Regions from separate parts of the Streptomyces sp. NPDC002734 genome, predicted to be linked through region 3. Evidence: riboswitches for the same ligand, from Rfam matches in the RefSeq annotation. Region 3 holds a riboswitch; each other region holds the start of a gene.
What was found. A riboswitch is a leader RNA that binds a small molecule or an ion and turns the genes downstream of it on or off. The one in region 3 is predicted to bind cyclic di-AMP.

Region 1 (9,545 bases), on a different contig from region 3:
GCGCCCGTACCGGGGGTGGTGGGAGCGGGGCGAAGGAGCGGTGCGCCGTAGAATCGGGGCATTGTGTCTGACGCCCCGAACCCCAGCCGCCGCCCCGCCCGGACCCCCCGGTTCCCGGACGGACCGCAGCCCGATCCGGCCGGCTCCCACCACGAGCGCCGCATCCGCAGCTTCCAGCCCCGCCGCAGCCGGGTGACCACCGGCCAGGCCGACGCCATCGAGCGGCTCTGGGCCCGGTGGGGCCTGGACATCGACGGCCGCCGCACCCTGGACCTCACCGAGCTCTTCGGTGACGACCGCCCCGTCGTGCTGGAGATCGGCTTCGGCATGGGCGAGGCCACCGCGCAGATGGCCGCCGACGACCCGGCGACCAACATCCTCGCGGTGGACGTGCACACCCCGGGCCAGGGCAACCTCCTGAGCCTCGCCGAGAGGAGCGGACTCGGCAACGTCCGCGTGGCCAACGGCGACGCGATCATCCTGCTCCGCGAGATGCTCACGCCCGACGCGCTGGCCGGGCTGCGCGTCTACTTCCCCGACCCCTGGCCCAAGAAGCGGCACCACAAGCGGCGGCTGATCCAGCCCGAGTTCCTGGACCTGGCCGCCGACCGGCTCCGCCCGGGCGCGGTGCTGCACTGCGCCACGGACTGGGAGCCGTACGCGGAGCAGATGATGGAGGTGCTGACCGCGCACCCCCGCTTCGCCAACACGCAGCCCGACGGGCACTTCGCGCCCCGGCCGGAGTTCCGTCCCATCACCCGGTTCGAGGGTCAGGGGCTGGACAAGGGGCACGTCGTGCGCGACCTGCTCTTCCGCCGGGTCTGAGGAACCGGCGGCACGGCGGATCAGTCGGAGGCCGCGTCCAGCCGGGCCGTCTCCTCGTCGGTGAGCCGCAGGCCGGCGACCGCCGTGAGGGCGGGCAGCTGGTCCACCGTGCGGGCGGAGGCGATCGGCGCGACCACCGTCGGGCGGGCGGCCAGCCAGGCCAGGGCCACCGTGGCCGGGGACGCGCCGTGTGCCTCGGCGATCTCGTCGAGGGCGGCCAGGACGCGCAGGCCGCGCCCGCTCTCCAGGTGCCGGGCCGCTCCGGTCGCCCGCGGACTGTCCACGGTCGTCCCCGGGCGGTACTTGCCGGTCAGAAAGCCGGACGCCAGCGCGTAGTACGGCACGGCGGCCAGCCCCGCCCGCTCGGCGACATCGCGCAGACGGCCTTCGTAGGTGTCCCGGGAGACCAAGTTGTAGTGCGGCTGGATGACCGCGTAGCGGGCGAAGCCCTCGCGCTCGGAGAAGTCCAGCGACTCCTGGAGCCGCTCGGCGGTGATGTTGGACGCGCCGATCGCCCGCACCTTGCCCTCGCGGACCAGTTGGTCGAGGGCGAGCAGGATCTCCTCGACCGGCGTTTCGGGCTGGTCGAAGTGCGTGTAGTACAGGTCGATGTGGTCGGTGCCCAGCCGGCGCAGCGAAGCCTCCGCCGCCGCCCTGATGTTGGCGGCGGACAGCCCGCGGTATTGCGGGTGCTGGCTCACCTTGGTGGCGACCACGACCTCGGAGCGGTTGCCCCGGGCCTTGAGCCACCTGCCGATGACGGTCTCCGACTCGCCGCCCTCGTTGCCCTCCACCCAGGCGGAGTACGAGTCGGCGGTGTCGACGAAGTTGCCGCCCGCCGCGGTGTACGCGTCGAGGACGGCGAAGGACTCCCGCTCGTCGGCGGTCCATCCGAAGACGTTGCCGCCGAGGGCGAGCGGGAACACCTCGAGGCCGGACGTACCCAGCTTGCGCAGTTCACTCATGACGGTCACCAACGCGTCCGGCCGGCGGCGCATTCCGACGCGCCGCCGGCCGACCGCATCTGTTCGAAAGCGGGGGGAGGGAACCGGCGTTCGTCAGAGGTTGACGCCGCGCGCGGCCATCCAGGCCATCGGGTCGACGCCGTCGCCGCCGCCCGGGTGCACCTCGAGGTGCAGGTGCGGGCCGGTGACGTTGCCGGTCGCGCCCACCCGGCCGATGACGTCGCCGGTGGTCACCTTCTGGCCGACGCTGACGTTGATCGAGGACTGGTGGCAGTACCAGAGCTCGGTGCCGTCCTCGAGGGTGAGGATGGTCCGGTAGCCGTACGAGCCGGCCCAGCCGGCCTCGGTGACGGTGCCGGTGTGGACGGCCTTCAGCAGCGTGCCGGTGGGAGCCGCGAGGTCCAGGCCCGTGTGGTAGCCGGAGGACCACATGGAGCCGGCCTGCATGTACGTGGAGGTGATCGTGTAGGAGGACGCCGGCGAGACGAAGCTGGCCGCCAGCTTGGCGATGCGCTCGGCCTCGGCCTTGGCCTTGGCCTCCTCCTCGGCCTTCTCGGCGGCGGCCTCACGGGCCTCCGCCTCCGCCTTCTCCTTGGCCGCCTTCTCGGCGGCGGCCTGGGCGGCGGCCTCCTGGGCCTCCAGCGCGGCCTGCGTCTCGGCCTCCTGCTCCTGCTGGGCGGCCTGCGCCATGATGCGGGTGCGCAGCGCCTCGCCGGCGTCGGCGGAGGACGGAGTCTCGGCCGGGGCGACGCCCACGCCCATCTCGCCGAGGACGCTGGGGGCCTGCTCGGCGGCCGCGGTTTCGGTCTCGTCGCCGCCGGGAAGCAGGGAGGTGACCGGGTCCAGCGACGGCATCTGCGGCATGGTGATGTGCACCGGGGCCTTGCCGGGCGCGGCGGTGGCCATGCCGCCCGCGCCGACGGCGGCGATCACACCGACGCCGAGGACGGTGGAACTGCGGGCCAGGCCCCGCTGCTTGGTCACCCGGTGACGGCCTCTGGAGACCGTCCCCTCGCTGGGGTTCCACTCCTCGAAGGAGCCCTCGCCGGGGAATCCGGCGGGACCGTACGCGTCGGCGGCCGCACGCTGGCTCGGCACGAAGGGCAGTTCAGGGGCAGGGGGGTTGGACGCCACGGGGGCGCGCTCCTTTCCTTCCGTCTCGCCTACCGGGTTAGCTGACGGGTTCGGAGCGGGAAGGTCTCCTACGCGCGTATACGGAGATACGCCCGATTCACCCCGGAAAGTGGTTCCCCGGTTCCCTTACGGGATTCGGCAGAGCGCACGGAGCCGTCGCTTGTGACGGCTGGGACAGCCGCGCGCTGCGTTATCGAACGTTAATAGAAGCGGTGGCTCATTTCCAAGCCGTTCCTTCACATCGTCCGACCCTGTGGCCCGAACCTATGGAGGTTCATCAGGGCGAAACGGACATGGCTTCGGTCACACGGCCACCGCCGCCTTGGCTTGATCGTTACACCGGGGTCCCCCTGCGTACCGGGTGCCGCTGCCGTGTTCCGGCCGGTCACAGGGTCCGTACGACGAGCAGGGCCATGTCGTCCTCGACGTCTCCCCCGGAGTGCAGGGCCACGTCCTCGGACAGGAACTGCAGAAGGTCCTCCGGCTCTCGGAAGTCCCGCCCCTCCAGCCGCGCGACCGGGTCGTAGAACACACCTTCCTCGTCCCGCGCCTCGGTCAGGCCGTCGGTGTAGAAGAGCACCGTGGCGCCCGGCCGCAGCGGAACGGGCGGTCCGGGTCGGGGCGGCCCGGTGAGCTCCGAGAGGGCGAGCGGACTCCCGGCCTCCCCCGGGTCCAGCAACCGCGGCGGCGCCCCCGGCTCCAGCAGCAGCGGCGGCGGATGACCGTGGTTGACGATCGACACGCTCCGGCCGTCCTGGGAGAACTCGGCGAACACCGCCGGCACAAAGCCCTCCTGCTGCTCCAGCTCCACCGCCCGTCGGTCCCGCTCACGCACCACCGCCTGTTCCATGTGTTCCGCGGCCTGCTCGATGCTGTCGGCCCGTTCCGCCACCTCGCGGAAGGCGCCGACGACGACCGCGACCGCGGCCACGGCCTCCATCCCCTTACCGCGCACGTCCCCCAGCACCATCCGCACCCCGTGCGGGGTGTCGTGCACGGCGTAGAGATCGCCGCCGATGTTCGCCTCCTGGAGGGCGGCCTCGTACCGCGAGGCGATCCGCAGGGCGCCGATCCGCCGCTGCGGCGGCGGCATCACGGCTCGCATCGCCGCCTCGGCCATCTGCCGGGCGGACGCGAGGCGCAGGTCGACCCGGTGCACCGCGGTGTTCATCACGCACGACAGCACCGAGACGACGACCACCGTGAACAGCTCGGTGGCCAGCAGCGCCGGCGAGTTCGCGTCCCGGATCAGTTCCATGGTGAGGATGCAACCGGTGGCCAGCAGTCCGATGAGCACCGTTGCCCGGAGGGTGTAGAGCGGGGCCGCGATGAGCGGGGCGGCGGCGAAGAACGGCACCGGGGTCACGTCCGGCGGCGTCAGGCCGTCGTAGACCAGGCCGAGTACCAGGGCGATGAACGGCAGCACCCGCAGCACCATGCGGGCGTAGTGGAACCACCGGCGGCCGGACCCGAGGGCCTCCTCGATCTCCGGATCCACCGGTCCGCCTCGCCTCAGCATGGAGACCATCGTTCCGCGCCCGGGCGAAAGCGGCGACCGCTGGCCTCCGGGCGGATGAAGCGGAGGAAGGAGAGCACGACACAAACACTCAGGGCCGGAATCCTTGAAAGGATTCCGGCCCTGAGTCTTCAGTAGCGGGGACAGGATTTGAACCTGCGACCTCTGGGTTATGAGCCCAGCGAGCTACCGAGCTGCTCCACCCCGCGTCGTTGTGTCTTCACTGTACGACATGGCGCGGGGGAAAAGCGAATCGGTTCACGTCGCCCCGCCGGACAGGTGGCGGTTGGGCCGCACGGCACGCTCCTCGTACTCGGGCAGCAGCACCACCCGGACGCCGCCCGCCGCCAGCACCCCGCTGCCGTCCGCGGCCGCCACGAAGGTGTCGGGCTCCCGCCAGGCGGTGACCACCCGCCGCACCCCCGCGTCGAGGATCAGCCGCGCGCACGGGGCCGGCCGGGAGGCACGGCGGGCACAGGGCTCCAGGCTGCTGTAGACGGTGGCCCCGGGCAGCCGCGGGTCGGCCGGGTCGATCTTGGCGAGCGCCGCCTCCTCCGCGTGGACCACCGGGTCGCCCCCCTCCCGGGAGTGGCCGCGGGCCAGCTCGGTCCCGTCCTCGGCCACCACCACCGCGCCCACGCTGAACGCGGTGCGGGACGGCGGGCACTCCTCGGCCAGGTCGCAGGCGAGGCCCAGCCAGTACCGGTCGGCGGCGGAGACCGAGGGGCCGGCGCCCGGGGCGACCGGCCGGTAGCGGGCGAGCACCACATCGCCCACCGGCCGGGTCTCCTCCAGCCGCAGGCGGCCCGGCGGATAGCCACCCGGGCCGAAGAGCCGCGGCGCGTCCGGTTCGCCGACCAGCAGCGGGGCCAGCGCCAGCTGGAGCTCGTCGGCGAGTCCGAGGCGCAGCAGCTGGGTGTGGACGCTGCCGCCTCCCTCCACCATCAGCCGTCGCACCCGGTGGACGGCGTGGAGGTGCTCCAGAACGGCCCGCCAGTCCAGTTCCGGTCCCACCGGGACCACCTCGACGTCCTTTTGGCCACGCAGCGCCTCCTGCGCCCGCGATGCGCCCCCGTCCGTGGTGTAGACGGCCTTGCGGCCGCCGGTGCGCCAGAAGCGGGCCGCCGGGTCCAGTTCACCCGAACCGGTGACGAGCACCTTGAGCGGGAACTCCGGAAGCCCGGCGGCGGTGCGCGCGGCCCGCCGTGCGGGCGAGCGGACCACCAGCCGCGGGTCGTCGGCGCGCAGGGTGCCGGCCCCGATGAGGATCGCGTCGCTCGCGGCCCGCACCGCGTCGACCCGGTCGAAGTCCTCGGGGCCCGAGAGCAGCAGCCGCTCCGGGCCGGTGTCGTCGAGGCAGCCGTCGAGCGAGACGGCGGCGGAGAGCAGGACGTAGGGGTGCGGCATGGGGCGGCTCCGGGACGTGACGCGGCGCATGCTCCGGCCGGGGTCGGCCGGGCGCATGCGCCGCGTCAGAAGTAGGCCCTGTGGGACTCGAACCCACAACCAATGGATTAAAAGTCCACTGCTCTGCCAATTGAGCTAAGGGCCCAGGGTGATGTTGCTTCCCCGAGCATAGCGGGAGGGGGCCTCCCGTCCGAGCGGGTATCCGGGGCCGGCGGCGCGCGGGAAGCGCGGAGGGCCCGCACGACCGGAGTCGTGCGGGCCCTCACAGGCGGTGTGCGCGGGCGCGTCAGCCGTTGCGCTTCCAGCGCGGCTTCTCGTCACGGCGGCCGAAGGAGCCACCGCGGTGGTCGTCACGACGGTCGTCGCGGCGGCCGAACGGACGGTCCGAGGTGCCACCGGCGCGGAAGCCCGGGCGGTCGTCACGGCGGTCACGGTTGAACGGACGGTCGTTGCCGCGGAAACCACCACGGTCGTCGCGGCGCTCGAACGGACGGCCGCCACGGTCGCCGCCGCGGTCGTCACGGTTGAACGGACGGTCGCCACGGTCGTTGCCGCGGAAACCACCACGGTCGTCACGACGCTCGAACGGACGGCCGCCACGGTCACCGCCGCGGTCGTCACGGTTGAACGGACGGTCGCCACGGTCGTTGCCGCGGAAACCACCACGGTCGTCACGACGCTCGAACGGACGGCCGCCACGGTCGCCGCCGCGGTCGTCACGGTTGAACGGACGGCCACCGCGGTCGTCGCGGTTGAACGGGCGGTCGCTCCGGTCGTCACGGCGGTCGCGGTTGAACGGACGGTCGTCGCGGCGCTCGAAGGAACGGCCGCCACGGTCACCGCGGTCGTCGCGGCGGAAGCCGCCACGGTCGCCGCCCCGGTCGTCACGACGCTCGAACGAACGGCCACCACGGTCACCGCCGCGGTCGTCACGACGCTCGAAGGAACGGCCACCGCGGTCGCCGCCGCGGTCGTCACGGTTGAACGGACGGTCGCCACGGTCGTTGCCGCGGTCGTCACGGCGCTGCGGGCGGTCCTCGCGCTCGGTGCGGTCGACCTGCTGGGCGCTCGGCTGCTCCGGGACGGAGACGGCGGCGGCCTCGGTGGCCTCCGCGGCCTCACGGACGACGGCGGCCTCGGCCAGCGCGGCCTCCGGGTCGTCCCCGCGCTCGCGGGCGGCACGGGCGGTGAGGCGGTCGGCCTCGTCGCGCAGCTCGGCGGCGCGGCGCTGCAGACGCTCCAGCTCCTTGGTGAGCTGGGCGACCTCACGCTCGGCCTGGGCGGCGGAGCCGGCCACCGACTCGGCCTGGAGCTCGGTCATCGACCGGGCGCCGGTGATCTCGGCGACCTCGGGCTCGAAGGCCGTGCCGCTCTGGATGATGTGACGCCCGGCGTCGATGCCCGCGTCCTCCATCAGCCGGAAGATCTGCCGGCGCTGGTGCGGCAGCGACAGCGAGACGACGGTGCCGGTGCGGCCGGCACGGGCAGTGCGGCCGGCACGGTGCAGGTAGTCCTTGTGGTCGCCGGCCGGGTCCACGTTGAGGACCAGGTCGATGCCGTCGACGTGGATGCCGCGGGCGGCGACGTCGGTGGCGACCAGGACGTTGACGTAACCGTCCTTGAAGTCCGCCAGGGTGCGCGTACGCGCGCCCTGGGTCATGCCGCCGTGCAGGGCGTCCGCCTTCACACCGGAGTCACGGAGCTGCTCGGCGATGCGGTCGGCGCCCAGCTGGGTGCGGACGAAGATGATCGTGCGGCCCTTGCGGGAGGCGATCGCCGCGGTGACCGGAGCCTTGTCCTTCGGCTTCACGATCAGGATGTGGTGCGACATCGTGGTGACGGCGCCCTGGGCGGCGTCGACCTCGTGGCTGACCGGGTTCTGCAGGTAGCGGTCGACCAGGGTCTTGATCTCGTTCTCCATGGTGGCGGAGAAGAGCATCCGCTGGCCGCCGGCCGGGATCTGGTCGAGCAGCTCGGTGACCTCGGGCATGAAGCCCAGGTCGGACATCTGGTCGGCCTCGTCGAGGACCGCGACCTGGACGTCGCCCAGCGAGCAGGCGCCGCGGCCGATGATGTCGCGCAGACGGCCCGGGGTGGCGACGAGGACGTCGACGCCCCGCTCCAGGGCGTAGATCTGGTTGCTCATCGAGGTGCCGCCGCAGACGACCTTCATCTTGAGGCCGAGCACGTCGCCGTAGGGCTGCAGGGCGTCCGCGACCTGCATGGCCAGCTCACGGGTGGGGGTGAGGATGACGGCGCGCGGGCGCTTCCTCTCGGTGCGGCCGCCGGCCAGGCGGGCCAGGGCCGGCAGACCGAAGGAGAGGGTCTTGCCGGAGCCGGTGCGGCCACGGCCCAGGATGTCCTTGCCGGCCAGGGCGTCCGGGATGGTCGCGGCCTGGATCGGGAAGGGCTTGGTCACGCCGTTCTGCGCGAGCTTGCGCACGACGCCCTCGGGGAGGCCGAGGTCGGCGAAGGTCGGCCCCGTCTCCTCGGGAGCCTGCTCCTCGGCGGCGTCCGCGGCCTCGGTGACCTCGGGAGCCTCGACGGCGTCCTGGGCCTCGACGGCGACGGAGTTCTCGTCGTTCCCGTCGAGCTCGGCCGCCGTCTCGTTCTCGGCGACGACGAACTGATCAGTACTGGAAATGGACATGCTTATGCGAAACCTTCCGGAGTCTCGTCGGCACGCGCCCGTCAACTCCGTGTTTCGCGAGGAACCGCCTCGATGCGGTCAGCCACGGCAAGGGAGAGAACGCGCCACACGGCGCGCTCTTTTCGCTGCGCCGGGCAAATGGGATCAAACGATCTACCACCATACGCACCTCACGCCCATCCGCGCAAACGAGAACGGCGAACGCGAGCCACGCCACACTCCTGAGCCGCTACACGGCCACCGGCGCCTCGCCCGCGGAGGGCTGCGAGGGGGGCAGCGCGGAGGACGGCTGGACCGGAGTGGGGTCCGGCGAGGGCGGCGGCGGGGAGGGCTGCGGCTGCACGGGGCTGGGTTCCTGGCTGGGCGGCTCGGGCGCGGGCTCGCCGGGATCGGCGGGGAGCGGCTCGCCCGGCTCCTCGACGTCGCCCGGGTCCGTGTCCACCGGGTCCTCGGCCTCCCCGGGACGCTCGCCCTTCTTCCGGTCCGCCGGACGCCGCTCGTCCTTGCCGGACCCGCCGGGCCGCCGCGAGCCCCCGGAGTCGGGGCGCGCGCCCTCGCCGGTCACCCGGGGGTCGAAGGCGCCGCCGCCGGGGGCTCCCGACCCCGCCCCGCCGTCCTCGGCGCCGTCGCTCTCCGCGGACCGCGCCGGCCGGGCCCGGTCACCGTCCTCACCCGGAAGGTCCACGCAGCCGGACGCCAGGGCGGAGACGGCGACGACCGCGGCGGCAATACGAACGGGGACGTACACACGGCGCACGGGAGCCACCTCCGAGGGCGGGGGGAGAGTCACCCTGCCCAACTCCCGCCGGGCGCAGGAGGACACGCCCGTGCGCCGCGCAATCACCACCGCCCGCCGCACCGCACCGGGCGCCGGGGGGCCGGCGCCGGGGCCCGGGGGCCGACGTCGGCGGTCGGGCGTCGGGCGTCGGGCGTCGGGCGTCGGGCGTCGGGCGTCGGGGCTCAGCCGTAGCCGAGGTCGTGCAGGCGCGCGTCGTCGATGCCGAAGTGATGGGCGATCTCGTGAACGACCGTCACCTCCGTCTCGGCG
Region 2 (9,545 bases), on a different contig from region 3:
CGCGGTGGCTGCGGGGACGGCACGGCGCACGGGGATGCCGTAGCGGCGCAGCAGATCGCGGGTGTCCTCGGGCCCGAGGTCCGGGCCCACGGAGGCGGGGGCCCCGGCCGGGGGACCGTTCACGTCGGCGGGGGCCGGGCCGCTCACCCCGGCCGGGGCGACGGAGCCGTTCACGCCGGCGGGGGCCACGGCGTCCGGGCCGCTCGCGTCCGCCGGGGCCGCGGCGGTGCGGGCGAGGAGGGCGGTGACGAAGGCCGCGGTCTCCTTCTCGTCGATGTCCTCGTACTCCGGCACCCTCCCGGAGTCCGCCGCCGACCGCCGCCAGTCGGCGTACCGGACCGCCTCCGCGAGGGCGCGGACGGCGCGCTCGGCGGCGGGGTAGGCGGGGATCAGCCGCTGACGGCTCTCCTCGGGCTTCTCCTCGCCGCCCTCACCCGCCGGGGTCCGCGGCGGTTCGGTCCCGTCGGCGAGATGGGCGCCCTCGCCGGACCGGGACCGGGGCGCGGTGACCGCGGCGGCGGACAGCGCCTCGGCGAGGCCGCCGAGCTCGACGTGCACGACCAGGACGGGTTTGTCGGGCGTCTGCGCGCCCGCGGTGCGCAGCGCCTCGGCGAGTTCCGCGTCGGCGGCGGCGCCTCCGACGCCGGTCGCCTCGTCGATGCGCGGGATGGCGGTGACCACCACGGCGTCGCAGCCCGGGTCGGCCAGTGCGCGGGAGAGCGCCCGGTGGAAGTCGTCCGGGGTCGCGGCCGTGGTGAGGTCCAGCGGGCGCTGCGGCTCCAGGCCCTCGGCGAGGCAGGCGTCGTAGGTGAGCAGGCCCAGCGACTCGGAGTTGCCGAGGATCGCCACCCGCGGCCCGCCCGGCAGCGGCTGACGGGCCAGCAGCAGCCCGGCGTCGACCAGTTCGGTGATGGTGTCCACGCGGATGACCCCGGCCTGGCGCAGCAGCGCGGAGACGGTGTCGTGCGGCAGCCGGGTCGCGCGCACGGCGTGCCCCTGCGGCACGCCGCTGTGCCGGGCTCCCTGCACCACGACCAGCGGCTTGGCGGCGGCGGTGCGCCGCGCGAGGCGGTTGAACTTCCGCGGGTTGCCGATGGATTCGAGGTACATCAGCGCGACGTCGGTCTCCGGGTCGTCGTACCAGTACTGCAGCACGTCGTTGCCGGAGACGTCGGCGCGGTTCCCGGCCGAGACGAAGGTGGACACGCCGGTGACCCCGGTGACGCCGCCGTCGCGCCGGTGCAGGCGGGAGAGCAGGGCGACGCCGATGGCCCCGGACTGGGTGAACAGGCCGATCCGCCCGGCCCGCGGCATCTCGGGTGCGAGGGAGGCGTTGAGGCGGACCCCGTCGGCGGTGTTGACCACGCCGAACGCGTTGGGGCCGATCACGCGCATGCCGAACGCGCGGGCGCGGCGCACGAGTCGGCGCTGCCGCTCGAGCCCTTCGGGGCCGAGCTCGGCGTACCCGGCGGAGAGCACCACCATCCCCTGCACCCCGTGCGCCCCGCACTCGTCGACCACCTCGGGCACCCGGTCGGCCGGCACGGCCACCACGGCGAGGTCGACGGGTCCGTCGATCTCGGCCAGCGAGCGGCACGCGGGAACGCCGTCGACGTCGGCGAGGTCCGCGGGGAAGGCGGCGTTGACGGCGTGCAGCGCGCCGGTGAAGCCGCCGTCGCGCAGGTGCTCCAGCACGCCGCGGCCGACGCCGCCCGGAGCGCGGCTCACTCCGATCACGGCCACCGACCCGGGTGCGAGCAGCCGGCGCACGGAGCGCGCCTCGGCGCGCTGTTCACGGGCCTGCTGGACGGCGAGCGAGCGGTCGGTGGGCTCGAGGTCGAGGTGGAGGCGGACCACGCCCTCCTCGAAGCTGCGTTTCTGGGCGTACCCGGCGTCCGTGAACACCTTGATCATCTTGGTGTTGCCCGGCAGCACCTCGGCGGCGAAGCGGCGCACGCCCCGCTCCCGGGCCACCGCGGCGATGTGCTCGAGCATCGCGGAGGCGACCCCGCGGCCCTGGTGCGCGTCCTGGACCAGGAAGGCGACCTCGGCCTCGTCGGCGGGCGCGGAGGCGGGCATGCCGTCGGCGTCGACCCGGTCGTAGCGGACGGTGGCGATGAACTCGCCGCCCACGGTGGCGGCGAGGCCGACCCGGTCCACGTAGTCGTGATGGGTGAACCGGTGCACGTCCTTGGCGGACAGGCGTGGGTACGGCGAGAAGAAGCGCAGGTACTTCGACTCGTCGGAGACCTGCTCGTAGAAGCTGACCAGGCGTTCCGCGTCGTCCTCGGTGATGGGCCGGACGTGGGTGATGCCGCCGTCGCGGAGCACCACGTCGGCTTCCCAGTGCGCGGGGTACTCGTGACGGTCCGACGGGCTCTGCATGCGGCAAGCCTACGGCTCGTGGCCCCGATCGGGGCGCGTGGTGACGCGCGCGACGCGCGCGGACGGTGAGGACAGGAGGTACCGGAGATGCCCGAACGCCGGGTCAGGGTGGCCGCGCCGGACGGTCTGCACGCGCGGCCGGCCGCACGTTTCGTGCGGGCCGTGCAGGACTCGGGGCTGCCGGTGCGGGTGGCCAGGGCGGACGGCGCGGGGGTGGGGCCGGTGAACGGCGCGTCGATCCTCGGGGTGCTGGGGCTGGGGGTGCGCCGCGGCGAGGAGGTGGTGCTGTCCTGCGAGGGCGCCGGGGCGGGTGCGGGGGCCGGGGGCGCGGAGAAGGTGCTCGGCGACCTGGCGGAGCTGCTGTCCGTGGACCGTCCGGAGCGCCCGGGGGAGGCGGAGCTGTGAGCGGGGCGGGACCGGGGCCCGTCGAAACGCGCCGCGCGCGAAATACCCCGCGCGAACAGGAACACGAATGCATCGCACCCCACGAATGGCCGCACGGCGAGAATTGCCGAGCCGACCCCGGAAAGGGCGCACCGAACAACGGAGCGGGAATTGCACCCGCGCACCCGCCTCTTGTATACGGCCCCCTTGTTAATTACGGAGGCCATTCATGTTTACGGCATGTTGCGAGGTCCTCACGCTGTCCGTGCGCGCCGCGCCTCCGCGGTTCTGACCGGGAATGCGCAGCCGGTACAGCACGGTCGAGCGCTCGGTGTGCAGTGCGGTCACCTGCCGGGCCCGCTCCCCGTCGCCCCGGGCCACGGCGTCCACGATGGCGCCGTGCTCGGCCCAGGTCTCCACGGGCGCGGGCAGCGGATCGAGCGCGTACATCCAGGCGATCTTGTGCCGCAGCTGGGTGAGCGTGGCGGTCAGCGCGGCGCTCCCGCAGGCCTGGGCCAGCGTCTCGTGGAACCAGCCGCCCAGCGACCGCAGCTCATCCCCGTATCCGCGCCGGGCCCGCTCCTGACCCAGCCTGACCAGGCCGCGGAGCACCTTGAGGTGGGCCTCGGTACGCCGCTGGGCGGCCCGGGCGGCGCCCAGCGGCTCCAGCAGCAGCCGCATCTCCAGCAGGTCGGCGGCCTCCTGCTCGGTCGGCTCCGCCACGCAGGCCCCGGCGTGCCGCCGGGTGACCACGAAGCCCTCGGCCTCCAGGGTGCGCAGCGCCTCGCGGACCGGGACGCGGGAGACGCCGTAGCGGCGGGCGAGGAGTTCCTCGGTCAGCCGGGTCCCGCGCTCGTGGACCCCGGCGACGATGTCGTCCCGGATCGCCGTGCATACCGAATGCGCGGGAATACGCATGCCGACCTCCGCCTCGATGAATAAGGCGACTCTAAGGCAATGCGCGTGAATTTCCGACGGGAAGTCGCACGGGAGAGGGAATTTTCGGCCGCTCCGCCGCCCGGTGCGCCCGGATACCGTACGGAACGACGAAAAAGCCCCCCGTCCCGGAAACCGGGCGGGGGGCTTTCGCGTGGGTGACGTCAGAGGTTCACGCCGTGGGAGCGGAGGTAGGCGACGGGGTCGATGTCGCTGCCGTACTCCGGGGAGGTGCGGGCCTCGAAGTGCAGGTGCGGGCCGGTGACGTTGCCGGTGGCGCCGGAGCGGCCGATGTGGGCGCCCGGGGTGACCGCCTGGCCGACGGCCACGCTGACCGAGGACAGGTGGCCGTACTGGGTGTACGTGCCGTCGTGCATCTTGATGACGACCTGGTAGCCGTAGGCGCCACCCCAGCCGGCCTCGACGACGGTGCCGCGGCCCACGGAGCGGACCGGGGTGCCGGAGGCGGCGTGGAAGTCGATGCCGGTGTGGCTGCCGGAGGACCAGATGCCGCCGCCCGCCTGGTAGGAGGTGGAGACGTAGGACCCGGCGATCGGGCTGACGAACATGTTGAGGCGGCGGAGACGCTCACGCTCGGCCTCGCGGGCGGCGCGCTCCTCGGCGGCCTCACGCTCGGCGCGGGCCTTCTCGGCGGCCGCGGCGCGGGCGGCGGCCTCGACGGCGGCCCGCTCCTGGGCCTCGGCCTGCTCGTCGATCTGCTCGGCGACGGAGTCGCCGATGGTGACGACGGGAAGCAGGCCGGTGGTCTCGGCGGGGGCCTCCGCCGCGACGGCGGGCGAGGCCAGGGTGCCGACGACGCCGGTGGTGGTGAGAGCGGCGAGGCCTGCCAGGCCGGCGGTGGTGCGGCTGGTCCGGCCGGGACGACGGTGCCTGCCGGGGGCGCAGTTGAACGCCATGAAGTGGCTGAGTCCTTTCCTTCCCTCTCGCCTGCCGGGTTAGCTGTCGGGTTCGGAGCAGGAAGGTCTCCTACGGGTTCCTCCCGCGTGACGGAAGGCGCCCGATTCACCCCAGGGGTACCGCTCGGTTGGGTCCCCGGCTCCCCTGGCTCGCGCCGTACGGGGATTAGGCGATGACTGCCCGGCGCCGCGGATGCGGAGCACAGGTGTGGCGGGCAGCCGGATCGAAGCTAGTTGGGTGATCAATCGGATAACAAACGGATCAAGACTTTTGTAGCGCACGCCACAGGGCAAACCGGACCCTTCTACGCGCATCGCACGGCTCCCGGACGAGCCGGCGCCGGACCGAACGAAGCGGGCCCCGGCGGCCGTAAGGCTCACCGGGGCCCGAAACCGCCCTGAACGGGCCGCTACTCGGCGCTCACCACGGTCACCTCGCCGATGCCCAGCTCCCGCACCGGGCCGGCGATCTGCGCGGCGTCGCCGACCAGGACCGTCACCAGACGGTCCACCGGGAAGGCGCTCACCACGGCCGCGGTGGCCTCCACCGTGCCGGTGGCGACGAGCTGCTGATAGAGCGTCGCCTGGAAGTCGTCCGGCAGGTGCTGTTCCACCTGGTCGGCCAGCGTGCCGGCGACCGCGGCGGCCGTCTCGTACTTCAGCGGCGCCACGCCCACCAGGTTCTGCACGGCGGTGTCCCGCTCGGCGTCGGTCAGGCCGCCCTCGGCGAGGGTGCGCAGCACCTGCCACAGGTCCTGCAGCGCGGGGCCGGTGTTGGGGGTGTCCACCGAGCCGCTGATCGCCAGCATCGCGGCGCCCGAACCGTCGGGGGCGGAGCGCAGGACCTGCCCGAAGGCGCGGACGCCGTACGTGTAGCCCTTCTCCTCGCGCAGCACCTTGTCCAGACGGGAGGTGAGCGTGCCGCCCAGGCAGTAGGTGCCGAGCACCTGGGCCGGCCAGACCCGGTCGTGCCGGTCCGGGCCGGTGCGGCCGATCAGCAACTGGGTCTGGACGGAGCCGGGACGGTCCACGATCACCACGCGGCCGGTGTCGTCCGACGTCACCGCCGGCACCGCGCGCGGGGCGGCCTGGGAGCCCTTCCAGGCGCCCAGCGTCTCGGCCAGCAGGGCGTCCAGGTCGACGCCGGTGAGGTCGCCGACCACCACGGCGGTCGAGGTGGCCGGACGGACGTGCCGCTCGTAGAAGGCGCGCACGGCGGCCGCGTCGATCTTCTCGACGGTGTCCTCGGTGCCCTGACGGGGGCGCGCCATCCGCGAGTTCGCCGGGAAGAGCTCCTTGTACAGCTCCTTGGCGGCACGGCGGGCCGGGTTGGCCAGCTCGTGCGGGATCTCGTCGAGCCGGTTGCGCACCAGGCGGGAGACCTCGTCCTCGGCGAACGCCGGGGCGCGCAGCGCGTCGGCCAGCAGGCCCAGCGCCTTGGGCAGCCGGGAGGCGGGGACCTCCAGGGAGACCCGCACGCCGGGGTGGTCGGCGTGCATGTCCAGCGTGGCGCCGCACCGCTCGAGTTCGGCGGCGAAGTCCTCGGCGGAGTGCTTGTCGGTGCCCTCGGCGAAGGCGCGCGCCATGATGGTGGCGACGCCGTCCAGGCCGAGCGGCTCGGCGTCCAGCGGGGCGTCCAGCAGCACCTCGACGGCCACGACCTGCTGGCCGGGGCGGTGGCAGCGCAGGACGGTCAGGCCGTTGTCGAGGGCGCCGCGCTCGGGCGCGGGGAACGCCCACGGCTTGGGCTCGCCGGCCTGCGGCTGGGGGTGGAACTCCATGGTGGCCAGGTCGGTCACTTGGCCTCCTCCTCTTCGTCCTCGTCGCCTTCGGCGTCCGCGCCCTCGGGAGTGATCGGTTCGTACACCAGGACCGCCCGGTTGTCGGGGCGCAGGCGGGCCTTGGCGACCTCCTGGACCTCCTCCGGCGTCACCTCCAGCACCCGCTCCACGGCGGTCAGCGCGAGCTGCGGGTCGCCGAACAGGACGGCGTACCGGCACAGTTCGTCGGCGCGGCCGGAGACCGTGCCGAGGCGGTCCAGCCACTCGCGCTCGAGCTGCGCCTGGGCGCGCTCCATCTCCTCGGCCGTCGGGCCCTCGGCGGCGAGCCGGGCGAGCTCCTCGTCGACGGCGGCCTCGATCACCGGCACCTCGACGTCGCCGGAGGTCTTGACGTCCAGCCAGCCCAGCGAGGGCGCTCCGGCCAGCCGCAGCAGGCCGAATCCGGCCGTCACCGCGGTGCGGTCGCGGCGCACCAGGCGGTTGTAGAGGCGGGAGGACTCGCCGTAGCCGAGGATGGTCAGCGCCACGTCGGCGGCGTCGCAGGCGCGGGTGCCGTCCTCGGGCAGGCGGTAGCCGGCCATCAGGGCGCGGGCCGGGACCTCCTCGCGGACGACCTCGCGGATCTCCCCGCCGACGACCTCCGGCAGCGCTCCGTCCCGCGGGGCGGGCTTGCCGTCGTGGGAGGCGATGGAGCCGAAGTACTTCTCGACCCAGGCCAGGGTCTGCTCGGGGTCGATGTCGCCGACCACCGACAGCACCGCGTTGTTGGGCGCGTAGTAGGTGCGGAAGAACGCGCGGGCGTCCTCCAGGGTGGCGGCGTCCAGGTCGGCCATGGAGCCGATCGGGGTGTGGTGGTACGGGTGGCCCTCGGGGTAGGCCAGCGCGAAGATCTTCTCGAAGGCCGTGCCGTAGGGGACGTTGTCGTACCGCTGGCGGCGCTCGTTCTTGACGACGTCGCGCTGGTTCTCCATCGACTCGTCGTCGAGGGCGGTGAGCAGGGAGCCCATCCGGTCGGCCTCCAGCCAGAGCGCGAGCTCCAGCTGGTGGGCCGGCATGGTCTCGAAGTAGTTGGTGCGCTCGAAGCTGGTGGTGCCGTTGAGGGAACCTCCGGCTCCCTGCACCAGCTCGAAGTGACCGTTGCCCTTCACCTGGGCCGAACCCTGGAACATCAGGTGCTCGAAGAGGTGGGCGAGGCCGGTGCGGCCCTGGACCTCGTGCCGGGAGCCGACGTCGTACCAGAGGCACACCGCGGCGACCGGGGTCAGGTGATCCTCCGAGAGCACCACGCGGAGCCCGTTGGCAAGGCGGTGCTCGGTAGCTGTGAGGCCTCCTGAGCCTGCCTCGGCTGTGGCCGTGTGACCCATGGGCATGTACGTCCCTTCGCTCGCCTGAAACTTGTATGTCCGGACTGCCTGTCACTCTATGCAACCGAGGGCGGTTGCCGTGAGGTTCCCGATACGTCACATTGCCGCCCGATCCGGGGACACTCCGGCCCGTCGGGAGCTTCTCCCGCCGCCTGGACGGCCGCGCGGTGGCCCCGCCGGGAGCTTCTCCCGCCGCCTGGACGGCCGCTCCGGCGGCCGCGACCCCGATCGCCCCGGGACGCGCGGGTGTGCTGGGATGGGCGCCGTCCACCGGTCGGCGTCGTCCGCCGTGAATGAAGTGAAAGGACGTTCCATGCGCAAGGCCTTGACCGCCGCCGCCCTTCTGGGGCTGGGCGCTCTGCTCCTCTCCGGCTGCTCCGGCTCCGACGGCGACGACGGGGCGAAGGGCCCGGCCGCCTCGAAGGCCGCTTCGAAGGCCTCGCAGCCGGCCGAGCGGTCCTCGCAGGCCGCGGCCCCGGAGCAGGGGTTCGACGGCACCTGGCGCCCCATCAACGACAGCCCCGTCGAGACGTTGAAGATCACCGGGGAGAAGGTCGTCACCACCGGCGAGCTCGCCTGCCCGGGCTCCCTCGAGGGCGTCGGCACCGACAAGCCGCGGATCACCCTGGACTGCGCGAAGCCGGACCCCGCGCGCACGAAGGGAACCCTGAAGATGAAGTCCGACGGCTCCGCCGTCGTGATCGAGTGGGACGGGCCCGAATGGGGAGGAATGATCGACAGCCTGCGCCGGGCCTGAGCCCCGGGCGCCCGTCCCGGGGCGTCACCGGCGGGGGCGCGGTCCCAGGTGTCGGCGGCGAGGGCCACAATGGTGCGCGACAGTCCCCGTTCATGCTCGCAAGACCGTGAAGGAGCCCGGCAGCGATGGCCCGCCGCAGCACGAAGACAGCGCGACCCGATGACGATGCTTTCGAGGAGCGGATCCTCGACATCGACGTCGTGGACGAAATGCAGGGCTCCTTCCTCGAGTACGCCTACTCGGTCATCTACTCCCGCGCGCTGCCCGACGCGCGTGACGGTCTCAAGCCGGTGCACCGGCGGATCGTCTACCAGATGAACGAGATGGGCCTGCGCCCCGACCGCGGGTACGTGAAGTGCGCCCGCGTCGTCGGCGAGGTCATGGGCAAGCTCCACCCGCACGGCGACACGTCGATCTACGACGCGCTGGTCCGGCTCGCCCAGCCGTTCTCCATGCGCGTCCCGCTGGTCGACGGCCACGGCAACTTCGGTTCCCTCGGCAACGACGACCCGCCGGCCGCCATGCGGTACACCGAAGCCCGGATGGCCGACGCGACGAGCCTGATGACGGAGTCGATCGACGAGAACACGGTCGACTTCCAGCCCAACTACGACGGCCAGGAGCGGGAGCCGGTGGCGCTGCCCGCCGCCTTCCCGAACCTGCTGGTCAACGGCGCCTCCGGCATCGCCGTGGGCATGGCGACCAACATGCCGCCGCACAACCTCGGCGAGGTCGTCGCCGCCGCCCGGCACCTGATCCGGTACCCCCACGCCGACCTCGACGCGCTGATGAAGCACGTTCCCGGCCCGGACCTGCCCACCGGCGGCCGCGTCGTCGGCCTGTCCGGCATCCGCGACGCCTACGAGAAGGGCCGCGGCACCTTCAAGATCCGCGCGACGGTCGCCGTCGAGCAGGTCACCGCCCGCCGCAAGGGCCTGGTCGTCACCGAACTCCCCTTCTCGGTGGGCCCGGAGAAGGTGATCGCCAAGATCAAGGACCTGGTGAGCTCCAAGAAGGTCCA
Region 3 (9,545 bases):
TCGCGTTCACCCCGGTGCTCGACTCCGTGGGGAAGACGGGCGAGGGCACGCTCACCGCGATCGCGCTGATGCTGCTGCTGGCCGCCTGCGGCAAGTCGGCCCAGGTGCCGCTGCAGTCCTGGCTGGGCGACGCGATGGAGGGCCCGACCCCGGTCTCGGCCCTGATCCACGCGGCGACCATGGTGACCGCGGGCGTCTACCTGATCGTCCGCTCCGGCGCGATCTTCAACGCGGCGCCGGACGCGCAGCTGGTGGTCACCATCGTCGGCGCGGTCACGCTCCTGTTCGGTGCGATCGTCGGTTGCGCGAAGGACGACATCAAGAAGGCGCTGGCCGGCTCGACGATGTCGCAGATCGGCTACATGGTGCTGGCCGCGGGCCTCGGCCCGATCGGCTACGCGTTCGCCATCATGCACCTGGTGACGCACGGCTTCTTCAAGGCCGGGCTCTTCCTCGGCGCGGGCTCCGTGATGCACGGCATGAACGACGAGGTCGACATGCGCAAGTACGGCGGCCTGCGGAAGTACATGCCGGTCACCTTCGTGACCTTCGGCCTCGGCTACCTGGCGATCATCGGTTTCCCGGGCCTGTCCGGGTTCTTCTCCAAGGACCTGATCATCGAGGCGGCCTTCGCCAAGGGCGGCGTCCAGGGCTGGATCCTGGGCGGGGTGGCCCTGCTGGGCGCCGGGATCACCGCGTTCTACATGACGCGCGTGATGCTGATGACCTTCTTCGGCGAGGAGCGCTGGCGCAATCAGCCGGCGGAATCCCAGGACGCTCGGGATGTGGAGCCGAAGGCGACGCAGGGAGGTGAGCCGGCCGCGGGACACGGCGGAGTGCCGCACCCGCACGAGTCGCCGAAGGTGATGACCGTCCCGATGATCGTGCTGGCCTTCGGCTCGGTCTTCGCCGGCGCCTTCTTCGGCATCGGCGAGCGGTTCGTGCACTGGCTGGAGCCGGTCACCTCCTTCGCGCACGGGCACCCGCCGGTCGCCGCGTGGGTCGTCACCGTCGCCACCGTCACCGTGATGGTGCTCGGCGTCGGTCTGGCCTGGCTCCAGTACGGCCGGCGTCCGGTCCCGGTGGTCGCCCCGCGCGGCTCGCTGCTCACCCGGGCGGCACGCCGCGACCTGCTCCAGGACGACTTCAACCACGTGGTCCTGGTCCGCGGCGGCGAGCACCTCACCCGCTCCCTGGTCTACGTCGACCACACCCTGGTCGACGGGGTGGTCAACGGCACCGCGGCCGGGGTGGGCGGGCTCTCCTCCCGGATGCGCAGGCTGCAGAACGGCTTCGCGCGCTCCTACGCGGTCTCGATGTTCGGCGGTACGGCGGTCCTGGTCGCCGCGACCCTGCTGATGAGGGCGGTCTGACATGAGCTTTCCCCTGCTGACGGCGACCGCGGTGCTGCCCGCCCTCGGGGCGGTCGCCACCGCCGCCGTCCCCGCCGCGCGACGCGAGGCCGCCAAGTGGCTGGCGCTCCTCGTCTCGCTGGGCACGCTGGCCCTGGCCGTCGTGGTCGCGGTCCGCTTCGACCCGGGCGGCGCGCGGTTCCAGCTGACCGAGAGCTACGACTGGATCCCGGCCTTCGGGGTCCGCTACGAGCTCGGCGTGGACGGCATCGGGGTGGCGCTCACGCTGCTGACCGCGGTGCTGATCCCGTTCATCGTCCTGGCCGGCTGGCACGACGCCGACCCTCTGGAGACGCAGAGCAAGCGCTGGCGCCCCACCCAGGGCTTCTTCGCGCTGATCCTGATGGTCGAGGCGATGGTGATCCTCTCCTTCGAGGCCACCGACGTCTTCCTCTTCTACATCTTCTTCGAAGCCATGCTGATCCCGATGTACTTCCTCATCGGCGGCTTCGGGGACCGCGCCCACCAGGGCGGCGAGGAGGCCGCCGCCACCCAGCGGTCGTACGCGGCGGTCAAGTTCCTGTTGTACAACCTGGCCGGCGGTCTGATCATGCTGGCCGCGGTGATCGGGCTGTACGTCGCCGCCGGCAGCTTCTCGCTGCCGGACATCCTGGCCGCCCGCGCCGACGGCGAGCTGACGATGGGGACGAACACCGAACGGCTGCTGTTCCTCGGCTTCTTCCTCGCCTTCGCCGTCAAGGCCCCGCTGTGGCCGCTGCACACCTGGCTGCCCAACGCCATGGGGGAGGCCACCGCCCCGGTCGCGGTGCTGATCACCGCCGTGGTCGACAAGGTCGGCACCTTCGCGATGCTCCGCTTCTGCCTCGGCCTCTTCCCCGAGGCCAGCAAGTGGGCCACCCCGGTGGTGCTGGTGCTGGCGCTGATCAGCATCGTCTACGGCGCGCTGCTCGCGGTCGGGCAGCGGGACATCAAGCGGCTGGTGGCGTACGCCTCCATCTCGCACTTCGGCTTCATCATCCTGGGCGTCTTCGTGATGACCAGCCAGGGCCAGTCCGGCGCGACGCTGTACATGGTCAACCACGGGATCTCGACGGCGGCGCTGATGCTGGTGGCCGGCTTCCTGATCTCCCGCCGCGGCTCGCGCCTGATCGCCGACTACGGCGGCGTGCAGAAGGTGGCCCCGGTGCTGGCCGGCACCTTCCTGATCGGCGGTCTGGCCACCCTGTCGCTGCCCGGACTCGCCCCGTTCGTCAGCGAGTTCCTGGTGCTGGTGGGCGCCTTCGCCCGCTACCCGGTGGTCGGCGTCATCGCCACCTTCGGCATCGTGCTGGCCGCGCTGTACACGCTGGTGCTCTACCAGCGGACCATGACCGGGCCGGTCAGGCCCGAGGTCGCCAAGCTGCCCGATCTGCGGGTGCGTGAACTCGCGGTCGCGGCCCCGCTGATCGCCCTGCTGATCTTCCTGGGCGTCTACCCGCAGCCCCTCACGGACCTCGTCAACCCGGCGGTCCGGCACACCATGTCCGACGTGCAGCAGCACGACCCCGAGCCCGAGGTGGAGGCGGCCAAGTGAGCGCATCAGCCGTCCACGGCCTGTGGACAGACCTGGCCGCCCCCGCGGACGGGTCGATCGCCAAGATTCCGGCCCCGACGATCGAGTACGCGCAGCTGTCGCCGGTGCTGATCGTCATCGGCGCGGCGGTACTGGGCATCCTGGTGGAGGCCTTCGTGCCCCGCCGGGCCCGCTACCACGCGCAGCTCTTCCTGTCCGCCGTCGCGCTCGCCTCGGGCTTCGCCGCCGTGGTGGCGCTCGCGGTCGGCGGGTACGCGACCAGCCGGGCGGGCATCGCCGCCGAGGGCGCGATCGCGGTGGACGGGCCCGCGCTGTTCCTGCAGGGCGTGATCATGCTGGTCGGCCTGGTCGCGATGTTCACCTTCGCCGAGCGCCGGCTCGATCCCCAGGCGCACGGCAACCACGTGGACTCCTTCGCCGCGCAGGCGGCGTCGGTGCCCGGCAGCGAGAGCGAGAAGGCGGCCGTGAAGGCCGGCTTCACCACCACCGAGGTGTTCCCGCTGCTGCTCTTCGCGGTCGGCGGCATGCTGGTCTTCCCGGCCGCCAACGACCTGCTGACCCTGTTCATCGCGCTGGAGGTCTTCTCCCTCCCGCTGTACCTGCTCTGCGCGCTGGCCCGCCGCAAGCGGCTGCTGTCGCAGGAGGCCGCGGTCAAGTACTTCCTGCTGGGCGCCTTCGCCTCCGCGTTCACCCTCTTCGGCATCGCGCTGCTCTACGGCTACTCCGGCTCGGTCGCCTACGGCCGGATCGCCCAGGTCGTCGAGGGCACGGTCGGCGAGGTCAGCCCGGCGCTGGCCGGCACCATGGGCAACGACGTGCTGCTGCTCCTGGGCGCCGCGCTGGTGACGATGGGTCTGCTCTTCAAGGTGGGCGCGGTGCCGTTCCACATGTGGACCCCGGACGTCTACCAGGGCGCTCCGACCCCGGTGACCGGCTTCATGGCGGCGGCGACCAAGGTGGCGGCCTTCGGCGCGCTGCTGCGGCTGCTGTACGTGGTGCTTCCGGGGCTGCGCTGGGACTGGCGGCCGGTGATGTGGGGCGTGGCCGCGGTCACCATGGTGATCGGCGCGATCGTCGCCATCACGCAGACCGACATCAAGCGGCTGCTGGCCTACTCCTCCATCGCGCACGCCGGGTTCATCCTGGCCGGTGTGATCGCGGCGAAGCCGGAGGGGATCTCCTCGGTCCTCTTCTACCTGGCCGCGTACTCCTTCGTCACCGTCGGCGCCTTCGCCGTGGTGACGCTGGTGCGCGACGCGGGCGGCGAGGCCACCCACCTGTCCAAGTGGGCCGGTCTCGGGCGGCGTTCGCCGCTGGTGGCGGCGGTGTTCGCGGTCTTCCTGCTGGCCTTCGCGGGTATTCCGCTGACCTCCGGGTTCGCGGGGAAGTTCGCCGTCTTCAAGGCGGCGGCGGAGGGCGGCGCGGCCCCGCTGGTGGTGGTCGGCGTGCTGTCCTCGGCGGTCGCGGCGTTCTTCTACATCCGGGTGATCGTGCTGATGTTCTTCAGCGAGCCCAAGCCGGACGGGCCGACGGTCGCGGTGGCGTCGCCGCTGACGACCGCGGCGATCGCGGTCGGCGCGGCGGTCACCGTCGTGCTGGGCGTGGCGCCGCAGTACTTCCTGGACCTGGCGAGCCAGGCGGGGATCTTCGTCCGCTGAGCGACGGGCGTCCCGACGCCGGACGCTCCGACGCAGGGCGTCCCATCGACGCCGAAGGCCCGGTTCCCTCGGGGGGAGCCGGGCCTTCGGCGTGCGGTACGGGGGCGTGGCGCGGGGGTCAGCCCGCGCGGTGCACCACGGCGTCGCAGAGGTGCATGAGGGCCGTCCTGGCCTCGCACTCCGGCAGCGGGGCCAGCGCGGCGCGGGCCTCCTGCGCGTAGCGGACGGTGTCCGCCCGGGCGTCCTCCAACGCGGGGTGCTCCCGCAGCCGGGCGACCGCCTCGGCCAGGTGCGCCTCGTCCGACAGGTCGGAGTCCAGCAGCTCGCACAGGGCGACGTCCTCGGGCAGCCCCAGCCGCTCCACCCGCTCGCGCAGCCGCAGCACCGGCAGCGTGGGGATGCCCTCACGCAGGTCGGTTCCCGGGGTCTTGCCGGAGTCGGAGGAGTCGGAGGCGACGTCCAGGACGTCGTCGGCCAGCTGGAAGGCCACGCCCAGCCGCTCGCCGTACTGCGTGAGCACGTCCACGACCTGGTGGTCGGCGCCGGACATCATCGCGCCGAAGCGGCAGGCGACGGCGACCAGCGAGCCGGTCTTGCCGGCCAGCACGTCGAGGTAGTGGTCGATGGGGGAGCGCCCGGCGGACGGACCGGCGGTCTCCAGGATCTGGCCGGTGACCAGGCGCTCGAAGGCCTCGGCCTGCACCCGCACCGCCTCCGGGCCGAGGTCGGCCAGGATGTGCGAGGCGCGGGCGAAGAGGAAGTCGCCGGTGAGCACCGCCACCGAGTTGTCCCAGCGGCTGTTGGCGCTGGGCACGCCGCGGCGCACCTCGGCCTCGTCCATCACGTCGTCGTGGTACAGCGTGGCGAGATGCGTGAGCTCGACGACGACGGCCGAGGGAACGATCCCCGGCGCGTCCGGATCGCCGAACTGCGCGGCGAGCATGACGAGCAGCGGACGGAACCGCTTGCCGCCCGCCTTCACGAGGTGCTGAGCGGCCTCGGTGATGAACGGGACCTCGCTCTTGGTGGCTTCGAGCAGACCTTCCTCGACGGCCGCCATACCTGCCTGGACGGCGGTCTCCAGCGCCTGGTCCCGAACCCTCAGCCCGAACGGCCCGACCACGCTCACGAGGGGACTCCTGTCTGCTGGTGTGTGCTGACGATCACACGGCTTGTCGATAGGTCATTGCCATCACCCCACTCAGCGTATCCGGTCGGGTTTGGATCACCGACAGCCCCCACCCGCCAGATGGCCGGAGACGCCCTGTCCGTTTGAGGGGAAATTGCCGGATTGATGACTTGTTCGTTCGTTTTGTATGATCATCGGTCGATCCGTGACATGGGCCACAGCGACGCGGGGTGGACGGACGGGGCTCAATGACCCGAAGTCGCCCACAGGCAGGGCGGGTTGAGAGGCGGGTCCGGAGGCGGCCCGAGTGGACGAATCGCCCGCAAACATGATCAACCAGCATGATCCACGGAGATCGTACTTGTTTCGGATATCCGCTCTCGCATACGTTTCGCGCCAGCCGGGCGGAACGCCGAATCCTGCCGCCGCCCGCACCCCACAGACCCATTCCACGCACGGCAGGAGCGGGGGACCCAGGTACACCGCCGGACCGGAGCGCGCGCGAGCGCGCCTCCGGGACGGCTAGGGGTGAAGCCTGCCGTCCCATCGGGCGGCGGGCCGGGCAGCCTTTCTGGCCCGAATCCGACAGCTCACCTCGCAGGCGCCGGAGAGGAAGAACGCATGTCCCGTCTCACCCGTACCGCGTCGGCCCTCGCCGTCGCCGCGGCCGTCGTCGCCGCGCCGATCGTGGGCGCCACCGGCGCCTGGGCCGCCGAGACCCCCACCGCGCAGACCTCGGTCACCGTCGCCCCGGGCAACAAGGTCACCCACCTGGCCGCCACCACGGACAGCCTCGACGGCTGGATCCGCGAGGCCCTCGCCGTCATGGCGAAGCACGGCATCCCGGGCACCTACGACGGCATCCACCGCAACGTGATGCGCGAGTCCTCGGGCAACCCGCTCGCCATCAACGACTGGGACATCAACGCGATCAACGGCATCCCCTCCAAGGGCCTGCTCCAGGTGATCGACCCCACCTTCGACGCCTACCACGTCGAGGGGACCGACACCTCGCCGTTCGACCCGGTCGCCAACATCGTCGCGGCGTGCAACTACGCCGCCGACCGCTACGGCTCGATCGACAACGTCAACAGCGCCTACTGATCCCCCGCTCCCCTCAGGGGAACAACCGCTCGAGGACGACGGCCACGCCGTCGTCCTCGTTCGTCGTGGTGACCTCGTCGGCGACCGCCTTCAGCTCCGGGTGCGCGTTGGCCATGGCCACCCCATGGGCCGCCCAGCGGAACATCGGGACGTCGTTCGGCATGTCGCCGAAGGCGACGGCGTCCTCCGGGCCCAGACCGAGGCGTGACGCCGCCATGGCCAGCCCGGTGGCCTTGGTGACCCCGTGCGGCTGCAGCTCCACCGTCCCGGGGCCCGACATCGTCGCGGTGGCCAGCGAGCCGACCGCCGAGGCCGCCACCGCGGTCAGCTCGTCGTCGGTGAGCTCCGGGTGGGACAGCAGCACCTTGGTGATCGGGCGCTCCCACAGGTCGCTCCGGCGGCCGACCCGCTCCGCGGGGAGCGTGGGCCGCGCCATCCGGTAGCCCGGCTCGATCAGCGTGAGCCCCTGGACGCCGTCCTGGTCGACGGCCGCGTACACCTGGCCCACCTCGGCCTCGATCTTGCCGAGCGCCGTCTCCGCCAGCTCCCGGTCCAGGGTCATCGACCACACCAGCCGGTCCCGGTCCGCGTCGTAGAGCTGCGCGCCCTGGCCGCACACCGCGAAGCCGCCGCCGATGCCGGCGAGCAGGTCGCGTACCCGGGGCGCGGGCCGGCCCGTCACCACCAGGTGCCGGGCGCCTGACCGCGCGGCCGACCCCAGGGCCGCACGGGTGCGGGGGGAGACGGTGTCGTCGTCGCGCAGGAGCGTGCCGTCCAGGTCCGTGGCGATGAGGGCGTACGCGGGGAGCGTGCGGGAGGGGGGCGCATAGGCGGCGGGTGCGGGCATGATCAGAGAATACGGACCTCCCGGAGCGCCCCCGTGACGGGTTGACACGCCAACTGGATATGTGCAATAGGGCGTTGCCCCTCTCAGGTGAGCGCACCACGCGGCGCGGCGGGGCGAGCCGCGCCGCCCGGGCAGGCGGCCGTTCCGGGCGAGCCGCGCCCCGGGCAGGCGGCCGTTCCGGGCGAGCCGCGCCCCGGGCAGGCGGCCGTTCCGGGCGAGCCGCGCCCCGGGCAAGCGGCCGTCCCGGGCAAGCGGCCGTCCCGGGCGGGCGGTCGCTCAGGCAGGCGGTCGTCCGAGGCGGGCGGTCCTCTCAGGCGGGCGTCGCGCCAGGCGGGCGGTCGCTCAGGCGTCGAGCGAGGTCAGCAGCTCGACGACGCTCTCGCCGTGGGTGGCCAGCTTCTTCTCGCCGATGCCGCTGATGCCGCGCAGCTCCTCCACCGACGACGGGCGCGCCGCCGCGATCTCCCGCAGGGTCGCGTCGTGGAAGATCACGTAGGCGGGAACGCCCTGCTCCCGGGCCCGCTCGGCCCGCCAGCCGCGCAGCGCCTCGAAGACCGGCTGGAGCTCCTCGGGGAGCTCCGCCACGGCCGCAGCCGCCTTGGCCTTGCGCTCGCCCCTCGCCGAGGGCACCTTCTTCGGCTCCTTGCGCATCGGCACCTGCCGCTCGCCGCGCAGCACGGCCGCGCTGCCCTCGGTCAGCACCAGCGTGCCGTACTCGCCCTCCACCGACAGCAGGCCCTGGGCCAGCAGCTGCCGGATCACGCCCCGCCACTCGCCCTCGGCCAGGTCCTCGCCGATGCCGAAGACGGACAGCTGGTCGTGGTCGAACTGGATCACCTTCGCGGTGCGCTTGCCCAGCAGGATGTCGGTGATCTGGGTGGCGCCGAACTTCTGGCGCCGCTCCCGCTCCAGCCGGACCACGGTGGACAGCGCCTTCTGGGCGGCCACGGTGGCGTCCCAGGTCTCCGGCGGCGCCAGGCAGGTGTCGCAGTTGCCGCAGCTCTCCTCGGCGGCCTCCTGGCCGAAGTAGGCGAGGAGCTGCTCCCGGCGGCAGCGGACCGTCTCGCACAGGGCCAGCATGGCGTCCAGGTGCGCCTGGGCCCGTCGGCGGAAGGCCTCGTCGCCCTCGCCCGACAGGATCATCTTCCGCAGCTGGACGACGTCGTTGAGGCCGTACGTCATCCAGGCGGTGGAGGGCAGCCCGTCGCGGCCCGCGCGACCGGTCTCCTGGTAGTAGCCCTCGACCGACTTCGGCAGGTCCAGGTGGGCCACGAACCGCACGTCGGGCTTGTCGATGCCCATGCCGAAGGCGATGGTGGCGACCACCACCAGGCCCTCCTCGCGCAGGAAGCGCGCCTGGTGGGCGGCGCGGGTCCCGGCGTCCAGGCCGGCGTGGTACGGCACCGCCTCGACGCCGTGGGCGGTGAGGAACTCGGCGGTCTTCTCCACGGAGTTCCGGGAGAGGCAGTACACGATCCCGGCGTCGCCCGGGTGCTCCTCGCGCAGGAACGCCAGCAGCTGCTTCTTCGGCTCGGCCTTGGGCACGATCCGGTACTGGATGTTCGGCCGGTCGAACCCGGCGACGAAGTGCCGGGCGGAGCCCAGGCCGAGCCGGCGGGTGATCTCCTCGTGCGTCGCCCGGGTGGCCGTCGCCGTCAGGGCCATCCGCGGCACGTCGGGCCAGCGCTCGCCCAGCACCGACAGCGCCAGGTAGTCGGGGCGGAAGTCGTGGCCCCACTGGGCGACGCAGTGCGCCTCGTCGATGGCGAAGAGGGAGATCCGCCCCCGGGAGAGCAGGTTGAGGGTGGACTCCAGGCGCAGCCGCTCCGGGGCGAGGTAGAGCAGGTCCAGCTCGCCGGCC

Region 1: linked by a shared signal. The riboswitch ahead of ABT026_RS11140 (M23 family metallopeptidase) and the one ahead of ABT026_RS01140 (transglycosylase SLT domain-containing protein) in region 3 are both predicted to bind cyclic di-AMP.
Region 2: linked by a shared signal. The riboswitch ahead of ABT026_RS25540 (M23 family metallopeptidase) and the one ahead of ABT026_RS01140 (transglycosylase SLT domain-containing protein) in region 3 are both predicted to bind cyclic di-AMP.

What each region holds. Positions count from the first base shown of each region.
Region 1 covers NZ_JBEOVU010000009.1:178,880-188,424, reverse strand. Annotated here, with positions in the region: gene trmB (tRNA (guanosine(46)-N7)-methyltransferase TrmB) at 64-825, shown strand; gene ABT026_RS11145 (aldo/keto reductase) at 846-1,790, opposite strand; gene ABT026_RS11140 (M23 family metallopeptidase) at 1,884-2,924, opposite strand; cyclic di-AMP (ydaO/yuaA leader) riboswitch at 2,936-3,075, opposite strand; gene ABT026_RS11135 (PP2C family protein-serine/threonine phosphatase) at 3,310-4,443, opposite strand; tRNA gene ABT026_RS11130 (tRNA-Met) at 4,576-4,649, opposite strand; gene ABT026_RS11125 (dihydrofolate reductase family protein) at 4,699-5,847, opposite strand; tRNA gene ABT026_RS11120 (tRNA-Lys) at 5,920-5,992, opposite strand; gene ABT026_RS11115 (DEAD/DEAH box helicase) at 6,134-8,497, opposite strand; gene ABT026_RS11110 (hypothetical protein) at 8,727-9,254, opposite strand; gene ABT026_RS11105 (metallopeptidase family protein) at 9,458-9,545, opposite strand, start outside.
Region 2 covers NZ_JBEOVU010000033.1:55,191-64,735, forward strand. Annotated here, with positions in the region: gene ABT026_RS25525 (bifunctional acetate--CoA ligase family protein/GNAT family N-acetyltransferase) at 1-2,385, opposite strand, end outside; gene ABT026_RS25530 (HPr family phosphocarrier protein) at 2,473-2,790, shown strand; gene ABT026_RS25535 (GntR family transcriptional regulator) at 2,980-3,687, opposite strand; gene ABT026_RS25540 (M23 family metallopeptidase) at 3,870-4,622, opposite strand; cyclic di-AMP (ydaO/yuaA leader) riboswitch at 4,636-4,805, opposite strand; gene ABT026_RS25545 (M16 family metallopeptidase) at 5,033-6,421, opposite strand; gene ABT026_RS25550 (M16 family metallopeptidase) at 6,418-7,773, opposite strand; gene ABT026_RS25555 (hypothetical protein) at 8,081-8,524, shown strand; gene ABT026_RS25560 (DNA gyrase/topoisomerase IV subunit A) at 8,650-9,545, shown strand, end outside.
Region 3 covers NZ_JBEOVU010000001.1:247,058-256,602, reverse strand. Annotated here, with positions in the region: gene nuoL (NADH-quinone oxidoreductase subunit L) at 1-1,373, shown strand, start outside; gene ABT026_RS01155 (NADH-quinone oxidoreductase subunit M) at 1,375-2,946, shown strand; gene nuoN (NADH-quinone oxidoreductase subunit NuoN) at 2,943-4,604, shown strand; gene ABT026_RS01145 (polyprenyl synthetase family protein) at 4,723-5,733, opposite strand; cyclic di-AMP (ydaO/yuaA leader) riboswitch at 6,207-6,352, shown strand; gene ABT026_RS01140 (transglycosylase SLT domain-containing protein) at 6,355-6,837, shown strand; gene ABT026_RS01135 (HAD family hydrolase) at 6,851-7,684, opposite strand; gene recQ (DNA helicase RecQ) at 8,027-9,545, opposite strand, start outside.